One region of the Metabacillus sp. KJ11-3 genome, then DNA from elsewhere that is predicted to be linked to it. Evidence: riboswitches for the same ligand, from Rfam matches in the RefSeq annotation. Region 1 holds a riboswitch; the other holds the start of a gene.
What was found. A riboswitch is a leader RNA that binds a small molecule or an ion and turns the genes downstream of it on or off. The one in region 1 is predicted to bind cobalamin.
Positions count from the first base shown of each region.

Region 2: another riboswitch for cobalamin. It lies ahead of AC0L8O_RS10670 (ABC transporter substrate-binding protein); the one in region 1 lies ahead of metE (5-methyltetrahydropteroyltriglutamate--homocysteine S-methyltransferase).

Region 1 is NZ_CM147865.1:2,369,558-2,377,047, reverse strand. Features, by position in the region: gene AC0L8O_RS12095 (NAD(P)-dependent alcohol dehydrogenase) at 1-784, shown strand, start outside; gene AC0L8O_RS12090 (helix-turn-helix domain-containing protein) at 825-1,724, shown strand; gene melA (alpha-galactosidase) at 1,877-3,388, shown strand; SAM riboswitch class I at 3,546-3,658, shown strand; cobalamin riboswitch at 3,740-3,927, shown strand; gene metE (5-methyltetrahydropteroyltriglutamate--homocysteine S-methyltransferase) at 4,084-6,381, shown strand; gene AC0L8O_RS12075 (ribose-phosphate diphosphokinase) at 6,656-7,490, shown strand, end outside.
Region 2 is NZ_CM147865.1:2,094,285-2,101,774, forward strand. Features, by position in the region: gene AC0L8O_RS10655 (sulfatase family protein) at 1-930, shown strand, start outside; gene AC0L8O_RS10660 (Gfo/Idh/MocA family protein) at 1,007-2,005, shown strand; gene AC0L8O_RS10665 (AraC family transcriptional regulator) at 2,157-3,074, shown strand; cobalamin riboswitch at 3,244-3,434, shown strand; gene AC0L8O_RS10670 (ABC transporter substrate-binding protein) at 3,639-4,631, shown strand; gene AC0L8O_RS10675 (FecCD family ABC transporter permease) at 4,594-5,661, shown strand; gene AC0L8O_RS10680 (adenosylcobinamide amidohydrolase) at 5,662-7,158, shown strand; gene AC0L8O_RS10685 (cobyrinate a,c-diamide synthase) at 7,158-7,490, shown strand, end outside.

The DNA of each region.
Region 1 (7,490 bases):
GGGTATTACATGTGGACAATGTGAATATTGCAAGGAAGGGAGATATAATCTTTGTCCGGATGTACAATTTTTAGCAACACCTCCAATCGACGGTGCCTTTGTTCAGTATATAAAGCACAGAGAAGATTTCTTATTTCCAATTCCGGATGAACTATCATTTGAAGAAGCATCACTTGTTGAGCCTTTTTCGGTAGGGATTCATGCAGCAAAAAGGTCTAAACTTCAACCTGGTTCAACAGTGGCTATAATGGGAATGGGTCCTGTTGGCCTTACAGCCATAGCTGCAGTGAAAGCTTTTGGGGCTTCGAAAATTATCGTAACGGACTTGGAGGATAATCGATTGAATGCCGCCAAAAAGCTAGGTGCTACGCATGTTATAAACGTTTTGGAGCAGGATCCAAATGAAGAAATCTCGACTATCACTGCTGGAAAAGGTGTTGACGTTTGCTTTGAAACTGCAGGTAATCCTAAAGCGCTTCAAACAGCATTAAAATCATTAAAAAGAGGTGGTAAATTAGCAATTGTTGGGTTACCGCCACAAGATGAAATTCCATTAAATGTACCACTTATAGCAGATTATGAATTAGATATTTATGGAATCTTTAGATATGCAAATACGTATAATCAAGGAATTGAGTTTTTAACATCGCAAAACTATAATTTGGATAGCTTAATTACCGATCGATATACTCTTGATGAGACGAAAGAAGCAATGGAACGTGCTAGACTTAATAAAAAAGAAAGTTTAAAAGTTATTGTGTATCCAAATGGTTTAATAGAATAGTAAGCTACATAAATAAGTATGATTCGAATATGGAGGACCTATGGGTAATTTTAGTCTTTATCAGCATGAATTACTCACAAATCACTATTATCCAAGAGTAAATGCTTATTATTTTAAACAGTGGGATTTTCATCATATGGATTTTCATACTCATAAAGAAGTTGAGATTATGTATGTGATAAACGGTCAATGTGTAGTAGAGGCTGAGCAAGAAACGATTCAGATGAAAAAGGGGGATGTGATTCTCCTTGATGCAAATGTTCCCCATCGTTTACTTGTTGAAGAAGGTAGCCCGTGTCGAATGTTAAACATTGAATTCACTTTTGTATCAAAAGAGGGAAGTTTTCCATCGATAAAGGAATTAACCGACCATTCCATTAGTTTAAAACGTTTTTTAGCTTTAAAAAGACCATATGTTATTTTTAAGGACCCGGATGAGATTTATCGTTCTTTAAAGACTTTGGTTTTGGAACTTGATAACGAAAGATCTATACAGGACCCGATGGTCTATTTATTATTTAGTCAGCTTTTGATTCAGCTATCGAGAATGATCATTGACAAGGATGAAAATAATCAATATGACTTAAGTCAGCAATCAAATGTTTATGTAAAACAAGCGGTTGATTACCTTCATCAAAATTATGATCGTGATATCCAAATCAAAGATGTTGCCATAGCGGTGAGCCTTCATTCAGGTTATCTCCACCGTATTTTTAAACAACAAATGAAGTGTACGATTTTGGACTATTTAACCAGGCTTAGAATCCAAAAAGCAAAAATGTTGTTAAAAGAAACAGAGATACCTGTAATTGAAATTACACATTATGTTGGTGTAAATAGTCGTCAATACTTTAGTATGTTATTTAAAAAATATACAGGTCAAACTCCAAATGAATACAGAAAATTAGTAAAAAAGTCTATTCACAAAGTGAATCACTGAATTTGGGATGACCATTGGTCATCCTATTTTTATATTATAAAAGTTAGGATTTTTGACATGAAAACCTTTGAGAAAGTTACAATATTGGAAACGTATTCAATCCTTTGTTGTTAAAATAATCATAACAAAAGGAAAAGGAGTGCTTTCTTTATATGTCATTTAAAATTTCTTTTATCGGCGCAGGAAGTATAGGGTTTACTAGAGGACTTTTACGTGATTTGTTATCTGTATCTGAATTTCAAGATATTGAAGTATCTTTTACAGATATTAATCCTTCAAACCTTCAAATGGTAACAGAACTGTGTCAACGCGATATTGATGAAAATGGATTTGATATAAAGATTCATGCTACAACTAATCGCAAGGAAGCTTTAAGAGGCGCAAGATATATTTTTTCGGTTGTAAGGATCGGTGGACTTGAGGCCTTTGGACTGGATATTGATATCCCACTTAAGTATGGGATCGATCAGTGTGTTGGTGATACATTGTGTGCTGGTGGGATTATGTATGGTCAACGCGGAATTGCAGAAATGTTGGAGATTTGTAAGGATATTAAAGAAGTAGCAGAGAAGAATTGTATTCTTTTAAACTATGCAAATCCAATGGCTATGATTACTTGGGCTTGTAATGTATATGGCGGTGTGAAAACAATTGGACTTTGTCATGGAGTACAAGGCGGGCATAGGCAAATTGCAGAAGTGTTAGGCTATAAAAAAGAAGAAATCGACATTATTTGTGCAGGGATCAATCATCAAACATGGTACATTAGTGTGAAACATAAGGGAGAAGATGTAACAGGAAATCTTTTAGAAGCATTTGAGGAACATCCTGAGTTTCGTAAAACAGAAAAAGTCAGAATTGATATGTTAAGGAGATTTGGCTATTACTCCACAGAATCAAATGGGCATTTAAGTGAATATGTCCCATGGTATCGAAAACGCACGGATGAGATTAAGGAATGGATAGATTTAGGCTCATGGATAAATGGTGAAACAGGTGGTTATTTGCGTGTGTGCACAGAGGGAAGGAATTGGTTTGAGACAGATTTCCCAAATTGGATGAAGGAACCATCTCTTACATATAAACCCGAGAACCGCAGTGAGGAACATGGTTCGTATATTATTGAGGGACTTGAAACAGGAAGAGTATATCGAGGACATTTTAATGTAGTGAATAATGGGGTGATCACAAATCTTCCTGATGATGCCATAATTGAAGCTCCCGGATATGTGGATCGTAATGGGGTCAATATGCCACATGTAGGTGACCTTCCGCTTGGCTGTGCTGCTGTATGTAATGTGAGTATTTCTGTTCAACGATTAGCAGTGGAAGCAGCTGTTAAGGGAGATGACTTTCTACTGCGTCAAGCGATGATGATGGACCCATTAGTAGGAGCGGTATGTAATCCGAAAGAAATATGGCAAATGACAGATGAACTATTAGTTGCACAGGAAAAATGGTTACCACAATATTCAAAAGCAATTTCAGAGGCAAAATATCGTCTTGAAACAGAACAACTTATCCCAACGAAAAATTATAAAGGTGCTGCTCGATTAAAAACTAAAACAGTCGAAGAAATGGCGGAAAATAAAGAAGAAGCAACGAAAAATGCAAGTGCTGCAGATAAGGCAAAAGAACGGCAATCATCTGTTGGGGAATTATGACTTCAAGAAATTAAACGAAAAGTAAAAGTGCTCATGACTCTATTATTTACTTGAAAAATTAATTTGAATTGGTGAAATAATGAAAAACTTTTTGACAGCTTTACCTTTCTCGTGCTAATATGCTATTAAATTCAAAATATCATTAATTATCAAAATACTCTTATTCAGAGTGGCGGAGGGACTGGCCCGATGAAGCCCGGCAACCATTCAACTTTCATTCGTTGAAAAGGTGCTAATTCCTGCAAAGTGTATGGCTTTGACAAATAAGAGGGGATTTCATTGAAATGAAGACCTCTCTATTTTAAATAGAGAGGTCATTTAGATACTGGAAGAAGAAATCGTCTGAAAAATTACATATCAAATGTAACAGGTGCTGTGAAATCTATCACAGCTTAAAAGGGAAGTTCGGTGAAAATCCGGCACGGTCCCGCCACTGTAATGGGGAGCAACTTATTATTAACCACTATTTCATATGAAATGGGAAGGGATAAGAAGCCATGAACCTAAGTCAGGAGACCTGCCTGTTATATGCGCTTGTACCTACGGATGTATAGGGAGGAGTGAGGAATACGTGTTGAGAAATCCGGAATGTCTCAACTCTAGTTAGCTATGCGTATGAATCTCTCTTTTCTAATTTGAAAAGGGAGATTTTTTGTTTGGGGCAAAAATAGAAATGATAGGAGTGCATGAATACAATGAGTCAAATACAAAGCTCGAACTTAGGATATCCTCGTATTGGTGAAAAACGTGAATGGAAAAAGGTGCTTGAACAATACTGGGCAGGGAATCTTGATAAAGACACATTTTTAAACCGAATGGAAGAGATCCGCCTACAACATCTAAAAAAACAAAAAGAGCAAGGCATTGATTTAATACCGATAGGAGATTTCAGCTTTTATGATCATGTTCTTGATACAGCTGTAATGTTTGGTCTTGTTCCCGAGCGATTTGATTACACGACTGGCGCAGTTTCTTTAGAAACATATTTTGATATGGCAAGGGGTAATAAAGGTGCAGTTGCTTGTGAAATGACAAAATGGTTTAACACAAATTATCACTATATTGTTCCAGAGTTAAATAATGCTGAACCTAAACTTGTGGAAAACCGTCCACTTGCATTTTATAAAGAAGCAAAACAAAAGTTAAATATTGAAGGAAAACCAGTCATTTTAGGTCCAGTGACTTTTGTAAAGCTATCTAAAGGATACAAAAAGTCTGAGTTTCGCGATTTAGTAGAGAGATTTGTCCCGCTTTATGCTGAAATCCTGCAGCAATTACAAACAGAAGGTGTCCAGTTGGTTCAAATGGATGAACCAATAGTAGCGACAAATATTACTTATGAAGAGGTTGAACTGCTCCGTGAAGTCTATCAGCAGTTACATGAAGCAGCACCAAATGTTCACGTAATTTTACAAACGTATTTTGATCATATTGAATATTTTAAAGAAATTTGTTCATTACCAGTACATGGTATAGGACTTGATTTTGTCCACGATAGCGGCCATCACCTTAAAGCTTTAAAAAGCTTTGGTTTTCCTAGTGATAAAGTGTTAGCAGCTGGTGTAGTCAATGGCCGTAACATTTGGCGTTGTAATCTCGAAGAGCAACTTTCACTTTTGACAGAAATATCAGAGTTTGTTTCAAACGACCGTTTAATCGTCCAACCATCATCAAGTTTGTTACATGTACCAGTAACGGTCAAAAGTGAAGAAGTAATTGATGTGGTTCTCAAAAATGCCCTATCCTTTGCTGATGAGAAAATAAATGAAGTTATTGTCTTAACTAAAGCGCTGAATAATGGCATTGAATCTGTACAAGTACAACTGAAAGAGTGTACTGCATCTATTCAATCTTTAAACCATTCTTCATTTAGAAACAATTCGGATGTACAAGATGCGATAAAAAACATTCATGTATATGATGTAGGTCGGAGAGCGGATTTTTTGATACGCCAAGAATTACAGGCTAAAACCTTTGAGTTACCAATGCTTCCTACGACAACGATCGGAAGCTTTCCCCAAACAAAAGAAGTAAGAAATCAACGTTTAAAATGGCGTAAAGGCGAGTTAACCGATGCGGAATATGAGGAATATATAAAAGCAGAAATTAAAAAATGGATAGATATTCAAGAGGAATTAGGTCTGGACGTTTTTGTTCATGGAGAATTCGAACGTACAGATATGGTTGAATATTTTGGAGAAAAACTACTAGGATTCCAATTTACAAAGTTTGGATGGGTTCAATCATATGGATCACGATGTGTGAAACCGCCACTTATCTATGGTGATGTTGATTTGAAGGAATCGATGACGGTAAAGGAAACGGTATTCGCTCAATCACTAACAGCAAAACCTGTTAAAGGAATGCTGACTGGCCCGATAACTATATTAAATTGGTCATTTGTTCGTGATGATATTTCCCGTTTCGATGTGGCAAATCAAATTGCTCTGGCACTGAGAAAAGAGGTTGATAGCCTTGAGAAAAACGGAATCCGAATGATTCAAGTTGATGAACCGGCAATTAGAGAAGGTTTACCTTTAAAACGTGAAAATTGGGATCGTTACCTTAATGAAGCAGTATATGCATTTAAGCTTGCAACAACATCAGTTCAAGATGAGACCCAAATTCATACACATATGTGTTATTCAGATTTTAAAAATATTATTACAACCATTGATGAACTTGATGCAGATGTTATTTCTATTGAAACTTCAAGAAGTCACGGAGAATTAATCCAAGCTTTTGAAGAAACGACATATAATAAAGGGATTGGACTGGGTGTATATGATATTCATAGTCCACGTGTTCCAAAAGTTGAGGAGCTTTTAAGAAATATTGATCGGGCACTTCAAGTGTTGGATCCAAAATTGTTCTGGATCAATCCTGATTGTGGATTAAAGACACGCGGAAAAGAAGAAACGGTTGCAGCGTTAAAAGTAATGGTAGAAGCAGCCAAGTACACGAGAGAAAAGCTGCTTGTAAACAATAGTTAATAAATAACGTAAACAATGCGGGATCTCATTAGGTCCCGTGTTTTTTATGACCATTGACTACTTTATGAAAAAGAGTTCACAAAAAATAAAAGAATTATAGTGAAGTCTCTGTTGAATACAAACCGAATAGTGTAAAATAGGTATGTAAATTACTCATTTTGAGGCTTGTTTAAATTTCCTGTTGATTTCCGTTTCATTTAATAATGATAAAAATCAATACTTATCAATAACATGGCCACAAATTATAAGTCCAACTGGAGGTTTTCACTTTACCATGCCTAGTCGTTATGCAGATTCTAATTTAAAACTATTTTCGCTTAACTCTGATCCCAAGTTAGCGAAGAAGATTGCCGAAATTCTTGGGATTGAATTAGGGAAGAGTTCTGTTACTCGTTTTAGTGATGGAGAAATTCAAATTAACATTGAGGAAAGTATTCGTGGAGATGAGGTGTACATCATCCAATCGATTAGCAATCCTGTAAATGAACATTTAATGGAATTATTAATTATGGTAGATGCTTTAAAGCGTGCATCTGCAAAAACAATCAATTTGGTTATTCCATACTACGGATATGCCAGACAGGACCGTAAAGCTAGGGCAAGGGAGCCAATTACTGCAAAGCTAGTGGCAAATCTACTCCAAAGAGCAGGCTCTACTCGGGTGATTGCTCTTGATTTACACGCCCCCCAGATTCAGGGCTTCTTTGATATTCCAATAGACCATCTATTAGGTGTTCCAATCTTAGGGGAATACTTTATAAATAAGAACTTAGAAGATATTGTCATTGTGTCACCAGACCACGGCGGTGTTACAAGAGCTCGTAAATTAGCAGATCGTTTGAAAGCTCCAATTGCGATAATTGACAAAAGACGTCCAAGACCAAATGTTGTAGAGGTCATGAATATCGTTGGCCATATTGAAGGGAAAACAGCAATCTTAATTGATGATATTATCGACACAGCCGGTACCATAACATTAGCCGCAAATGCACTAGTAGAGCATGGGGCAAAAGAAGTGTATGCATGTTGTACACATCCGGTTTTATCCGGCCCTGCAATTGAACGAATCCAAAGTTCTAAAATAAAGGAATTGGTTATAACCGACTCAA
Region 2 (7,490 bases), 280 kb from region 1:
TTAAGACATATGGATCCACATTCTCCATACTTACCTCCAAAACCGTATGAACGAATGTTTTTTGATGGTGATGAATGTGATCCATCAAATAGTTCTTTAGCGAAAATGAAGGAATTTAAACCTTTCGCTGACTTTATCACTTCATGGATACCTAATGGCTGTACAGACTCAGAATACATTGATGCCCAGTACGATGGTGCTGTTGCCTATATGGATGCATGTATACAAAATATAGTAACTTCTGTTGAAACACTTGGTTTAACTGAGGAAACACTCATCATCATCACATCAGATCACGGTGAAACATTAAATGAACATGAATGTTGGTACGATCATCATAGTTTATATGAACATAATCTTGTTGTACCGTTAATCCTTAAATATCCCGGATTACCCGAAGGAAAGAGAGTTAAGGATTCCTCACTAATAAAAGATATTATGCCAACAATCCTAGATGTTATAGGTATTGATACGAATATTTCATTTGACGGTAGAAATCTTATGTCCATCGTAAGAGAAGAGGGGGAAACGTTTAGTCAGGAACCGGAATTTTATCTTACAGAATGTACGTGGATGCGTAAACATGGCTGGCGCACTCCGGAATGGAAGCTGATTATTGCTCTTGAACCGGATTTTCATTTTAAACCTGAAGTTGAGTTATATAATCTTGTGAAAGATCCAAACGAATTACAAAATGTAGCAGATGAGGAGCCGGAAATTGTCAATTTATTAACAGGAAGGCTTAATGAATATATAAGGAAGCGAGAACAAGAATGTGGCAGAAAAAATCCAATGTATACAAACCTAAATTGGCATGGTTTAGACCAAGGACCTTTTAATACTTCACAGGAAGCTTACGACTCATTATACATTGGATCCATTCATACTGCCCAAAAGTTACAAGAGAAGAAAAAAGAAGAACAGCTTTAATTCATTTTAAATTAATGCAAATACTTCGAAGGAGTTTTTCTTCGAAGTATTTGATTCAAGAAAGGATAGAGAAATAATGATAAAAGCAGCCGTTATAGGAGTTAACAATATCGGGAAAATACATTGTCGTTATTTTAGAGAAAATAACGACACCGACCTAATTGCTGTTTGTGATTTAAATAAAGAGTTGGCTGATGCAGCAGCCAATGAATTTAACGTACAAGCATATACAGATTTGAAAAGTATGTTAGAAAATGAGGAGATTGATGTTATTAGTATTGCAACTGGTGGTAAAGAAAACGGTTCCCATCATTATGCACCTGCTAGAATGGCGATTGATGCAGGGAAAGATGTACTGGTAGAAAAACCTTTATCTAATAATATTGAAGAAGCTCGCGAATTGGTGAATTATGCAAAAGCAAAAAACGTACGCTTAGCATGTAATTTAAATCACCGTTTTGTACCGGTTGCAGAACAGGCTAAGAAGTGGATTGATAATGGAGACCTCGGAACATTATTATATCTTAATATGAAATTAACAATTGGCAATCCTAACGAATCTAGTCCCTGGATCCACATGAGAGCCCTTCACACACATTCAATTGATGTGATTCGTTATTTTGGAGGAGATATTAAACGTGTTCAAGCATTCATGACAAAAGCACCCGGGAGAAAAGTATGGTCTACAGCTTCAATTAATTTAGAATTTGAATCTGGTGCAGTTGGGCATTTAACGGGTAGTTATGATATGGATAACAACCATCCGATAGAAACTTGTGAAGTTGCCGGCAATAAGGGGAGGTTTTTTATTGATAATGTATATGAAAACTTAACGTTTTATCCGCATAAAAGCAGTGAATTAAAGGTGTTTCGCAATTCAGTTCTAACGGGAATGAATGGTTTTAATGAAACTTTTAAAAATAGAATAAATACGTTTATTAGTGAGATAAAACAATCTACTCCGCCGGAAAAAATCACCGGCTCTGGTCATGAGGCATTAGCAGCACAGGAAGTAATAGAAGCAGCTATTCGCTCACAATTGGAAAATGGTGCAGTTATTGAAATTGGAAAATGAATATGTAGTAAAAAAACACCATTTTCATTTCGGTAATTGACTAAAAAAAGAGATTGTTTAATACTTATTGTAAGCGTTTACTAATATATGAAAGAGAACGTTTACTTACTAGATAAACATCCATGTTATTTTATCTAGAGGAGGCACATATATGTCAGCAACTACATATCAAAGTAGTGAATATATGAAAACAGAAGAATTTCCATTTTGGATTCAGAGATTTCATCATGATTCTACAAACATACCTCCTGCGCATTCACATGAGTTCATTGAACTTGTATTTGTAGTTAAAGGCAATGCAAGACATATATTTGAAGAACAATCCTACATGATCAAAACAAATGATGTTTTCATCATTAATCCCGGTGAAGTTCATACGTTTAATATTGATAAAGGCGAATCATTAGAAATTATTAATTGCTTATTTCTTCCTAATTTAATTCAAGACTCCTGGTTAAAAGAACTAGGTGTTTCTCAATCAATGGATTATTTTTATATTCATCCTTTCTTAGATAATAACGAGCGTTTCCATCATCTCTTAAATTTAGATGTCAATACCTCATCAAGATTTTTACATTTATTAGAAGGGATGATGTTTGAATACAACAGGGAAAATTCATGCTACTCCACTTTAATACGTTTACAGCTAGTAGAATTGTTAATCATTTTGTCCCGTCAATATAATGATAGAAAATCAAGATGTATGCAACCTCTCTCAAAGCAAGATGATGTAAACATTTTGATTCAAAGAATATGTGGATATTTAACGAGAAACTTTGATCAGAAAATCTCCATCCAGACCCTCTGTCACTTATTTAATATCAGTCCACGTCATCTAAACCGCCTATTTAAACAAGAAACAGGACAGACCATAATCGAGATGGTACACAATATCAGAATTGAAAAAGCAAAACAATATTTGATAGAAACCGATGAAAAAGTGATTAATGTTGCGATAAGAGTCGGGTATGAAGACCCTGCGTTTTTTAGCCGCTTATTTCGAAGAATAGTTGGCTGTTCTCCCGGTAAATTTAAAGCAAGTAGCTACATTACAAGTATTAAAGTTTGATGCTCACTTATATGAAAAGAACCGATAGATTTATATTAAATAGTTATCTATAATATGTTTTAGGAATTTAATCATTTCCTCTTCTATTTTTAACCATGTATCATTCATCAACAAATCCATTTTACAAACGACTAAGTCTATATTATACTCTCTAATAGAAAACAAAAAAATAAATACTGAACAAATAGGTTTCTTACCATATGTAAGACTAAGAGGGAAGTTTGGTGTAAATCCAACACGGTCCCGCCACTGTAAGCGAAGAGTAAGGTTATGTAAGAACCACTGTGTGTAAAGCATGGGAAGGAATAACCGGCATTCAAATTCGTAAGTCAGGAGACCTGCCTATTATGTTTTTTAAGCTTCCTCGAGGAAAGGAATGTTTAAAGTGCTCTTTAGTCAGTCTCTTGCTGCTTTATTGCTATTATTTTTATAGTAGATTGGATGTTTATACATATCTTGAACAAGAGAAATACCATTTAGATGCCTTTATTCAACGCTTTCTATAGAGAATAGCGTTTTTTTGTGTTCAAAAAAGAAAGGGAGAATGAACAAATGAATACGTTTATGAAAAAGTGGGGTTTATTAAGTGTTGTTCTTTTGTTAAGCATGTTCATGATCGTGGGGTGCGGATCTCAAGAGGATACCACACAAGGTGAGCAGAATACTAAGAATGATTCGACTCAACAAGAAGAGAATAATACTGAGAGTGCACAGGCGTTTCCAGTCACGATAACGGATGATGCAGGTAAGGAAGTAACCATCGAATCTGAGCCTGAATCAATCGTTTCTATCCAAGCGAGTAATACTGAAATTCTTTTCGCTCTTGGACTAGGTGATAAAGTGATAGGTGTTTCTGATTATGATAACTACCCTCCAGAAGCATTAGAGATAGAAAAAGTAGGTGCTCAGGATATCAATGTTGAAATGGTACTATCCCTTCAACCTGATATTGCGTTAGTAACCGATTATCATAATGAAACACACCCTGATATTTTAAAGCAACTTGAAGAAGCAGGAATTAAAGTGGTTGTTGTTGGTGATACCTCTTCATTTGATGAAGTATATAAAAATATCCAAATGATTGGACAAGCAACAGGGACTGAAGAAAAAGCTAACGAAATTGTAACTGATATGGAAGACCGTCTTGCTGCTATAAAAGAAAAAGCTGCAGCTGAAATTACAGAGAAAAAGAAAGTATGGGTAGAAGTTTCTCCATCACCGGATATCTTTACAACAGGTAAAAACACATTTATGAATGAAATGCTGGAATCAATCCAAGCAGTTAATGCCGCAGAAGACCAAGAAGGCTGGGTGAAATTAACGGAGGAAGAAATTGTTAAACTAAACCCTGATGTGATTATTACAACGTATGGCTATTATATAGACAATCCAAGTGAACAGGTATTAGCACGTAAAGGGTGGACAGAAGTACCAGCAATTAAAAATAAACAGGTATTTGATGTTGATAACGATACAGTAACAAGACCAGGTCCGCGTTTAATTGAAGGAGTCGAGACACTTGCGAAGCTTATTTATCCTGAAGTGTTTGAAAAGTAAAATTACGTGGCTGTATATTCTAAGCGGAGGGTTTGTACTTAGTACAGCCCTCCTTGGTTTATTTATTAGCAGTGTCCAAGTGCCGATTCCCACTATTTTACATATCATTTCTGACAATGCATTCGGTTTTGGGTGGCTGGGAGAAATTCCAAAAAATGAAGAGATGATCATATGGAATATTCGTTTGCCAAGAGTACTGCTGGGGTTTTGTGTTGGGGCATCTTTATCATTAGCAGGAGCCGCCTTTCAAGGACTGTTACGAAATCCATTGGCAGATCCTTATACAATCGGGGTGTCGTCAGGAGCATCACTTGGTGCGGTGTTTGTTATCTTTTTTCAATTTTCGATAATCGGCTTAGGAAGCTTTACACTTCCTGTTGTGGCAATCATAAGTGGCTTTATTACTCTTTTCCTCGTTTTTGGCCTTGTGAAATTAAGCAGTCGAAACCTGGCAATTGAAACGATTATTCTGGCCGGAATTATCGTAAGTGCATTTATTGGCGCCATTGTCTCACTAATTATCTCATTAAGTGACCGTGATTCAATGACACAAATTATTTATTGGCTGTACGGTAGTGTTGGGATGAGAAGCTGGACACATGTAACATTAATTATTCCGTTTATGGCGCTCGGGACCTTCATTTTATTTGCAAATCATCGGGAGTTAAATGCATTGGCACTAGGTGAGGAAGCAGCAGACCATATAGGTGTTGATGTGAGAAAAAGAAAAATCTTTATTCTAATTGGTGCTTCCCTATTAACAGGTGCAGCTGTTGCGGTCTCAGGCTCGATAGGTTTTGTCGGACTTGTTATTCCACATCTTATTCGCTTAATAACGGGACCGAATCATCGCCATGTTCTACCATTGTCAATGCTTGTAGGTGGAGCATTTCTCATTTTGGCAGACTTAGTATGCCGAACCATTATCGCTCCCAAGGAAATGCCGATTGGTGTGATCACAGCTTTAATTGGTGCACCGGTTTTTGCACTTTTATTAATTAGAGAACGTATTGGGCGGAGGAGATCGTAAATGATAAGAATTCAGAACTTAGTTGGCGGTTATTCACATCCGCCCATTATAAACGGTATTGATGCAGATATCAAAAAAGGTGAGTTTTTCACCCTCCTTGGTCCAAACGGAAGTGGAAAAACGACCATTTTCAAGCTTATTACAGGTCAACTACCGATTATAGGTGGAGATGTGTATTTATCAAACCAATCGATTACAAGTCTATCCAAGCTTGATAAAGCGAAAAAAATGGCTGTACTCACCCAGGAAGCAAATGTATCATTTGATTATACGGTTGAAGAAATTATCGCACTCGGTCGATACCCGCATCAAAAGGGTTTTCTCAAACAACTTACAAAACACGATATCGCCTTAATGGATCATGTCATGGATATGACAAGTATTACCCAATTCAAAAAAACTCCATTTCGCATGATAAGCGGTGGGGAAAAGCAAAGAGTTTTATTGGCGAAGGCTTTAGTGCAGGAACCTGAAATTTTACTTCTAGATGAGCCTACCAACCATTTAGATATTAAGCATACTTTTCAAATGCTCGATTTATTAAAAGAACAACAGCAATCAATGGGATTAACCATTTTTGCCATTTTACATGATTTAAATGTGGCATCACTTTATTCTGATCGCATCGCCCTGCTGCATCATGGGCAGTTTCTAGAAGTTGGGGATGTAGAAACGTTAAGAAAAGTGAATCAGCTGAAAAAAGTGTATGAGGTGGATGTACTTTCTCAATCACATCCAACAATTCCAAAGCCACAGTTGTTATTGACTCCAAACCATCGTATATCTCCACAACCTTATAATTTTAAAGAATCTTATGCGATTAAACAAACGAAGGAATTTATCCATGTTCAGTTCAACCATCCGTTAAAATCAATATCTAATGGTGTAATTGGCGATGGAATTCAGTGGCTCACTCATTTTTGTAATTTTCATGTGAAGAAAAATTATCATTGTGATGAGCCGCCTAAAGATGTACAGACCAGGATGAAAAAAATGAACATCCCATTTGAACAAGCACTTGGGATGATGACAGCTGTTATTTTGGAGGATGTTGTCATAATAGAAGAGGAAGTAAATGGAATCCAGCTGCTTGCTATTGTGACTGCAGGTGTTGGAAATGCAGTTGATATCACAAAACAACCAATTACAGAACCAGTTCAAACGATTGGAACAATCAATACTATGCTCTTTATTGATGCACATTTTACAGATGGAGCACTTGTTAATGGGTTACTGTCAGCAACAGAAGCAAAAGTCAAGGCTCTAACCGATTTAAACATAAAAGATCCCCAGACTAAGTCAATGGCAACCGGCACATCAACCGATGCAGTTGTTCTCGGTTTAACACAGCAGGGAGAAAAAACTCCTTATGCCGGATCAGGGACGGTTGTTGGCCGGGCAATAGGTCAAATTATTTATAAGGCTACATATGAAGCAATCAAGAAATATTTACTTCGCGTAAACAAAGGTCGTTATGATAGAAAAGAGGAATCTTGATGCAACAGAAAAGATTAGTCATTGCAGGAACCGGAAGTGGAGTTGGAAAAACAACCCTTACAATTGGGTTAATGTCTGCCTTAATAAAACGTGGACTTATTGTCCAAGGATTTAAATGTGGTCCTGATTATATTGATCCAAGTTATCATACGGCAGTTACAAAAAGAGCTTCTCGAAATTTGGATAGTTGGATGCTCTCCCATGATCATGTTATCGACATCTTACATCATGGCAGCATTGGTGCTGATATTTCCGTTATTGAAGGAGTTATGGGCTTTTTTGACGGGAAAAACCCGGAAACGAATGAGGGAAGTACAGCAGAAATCAGTATC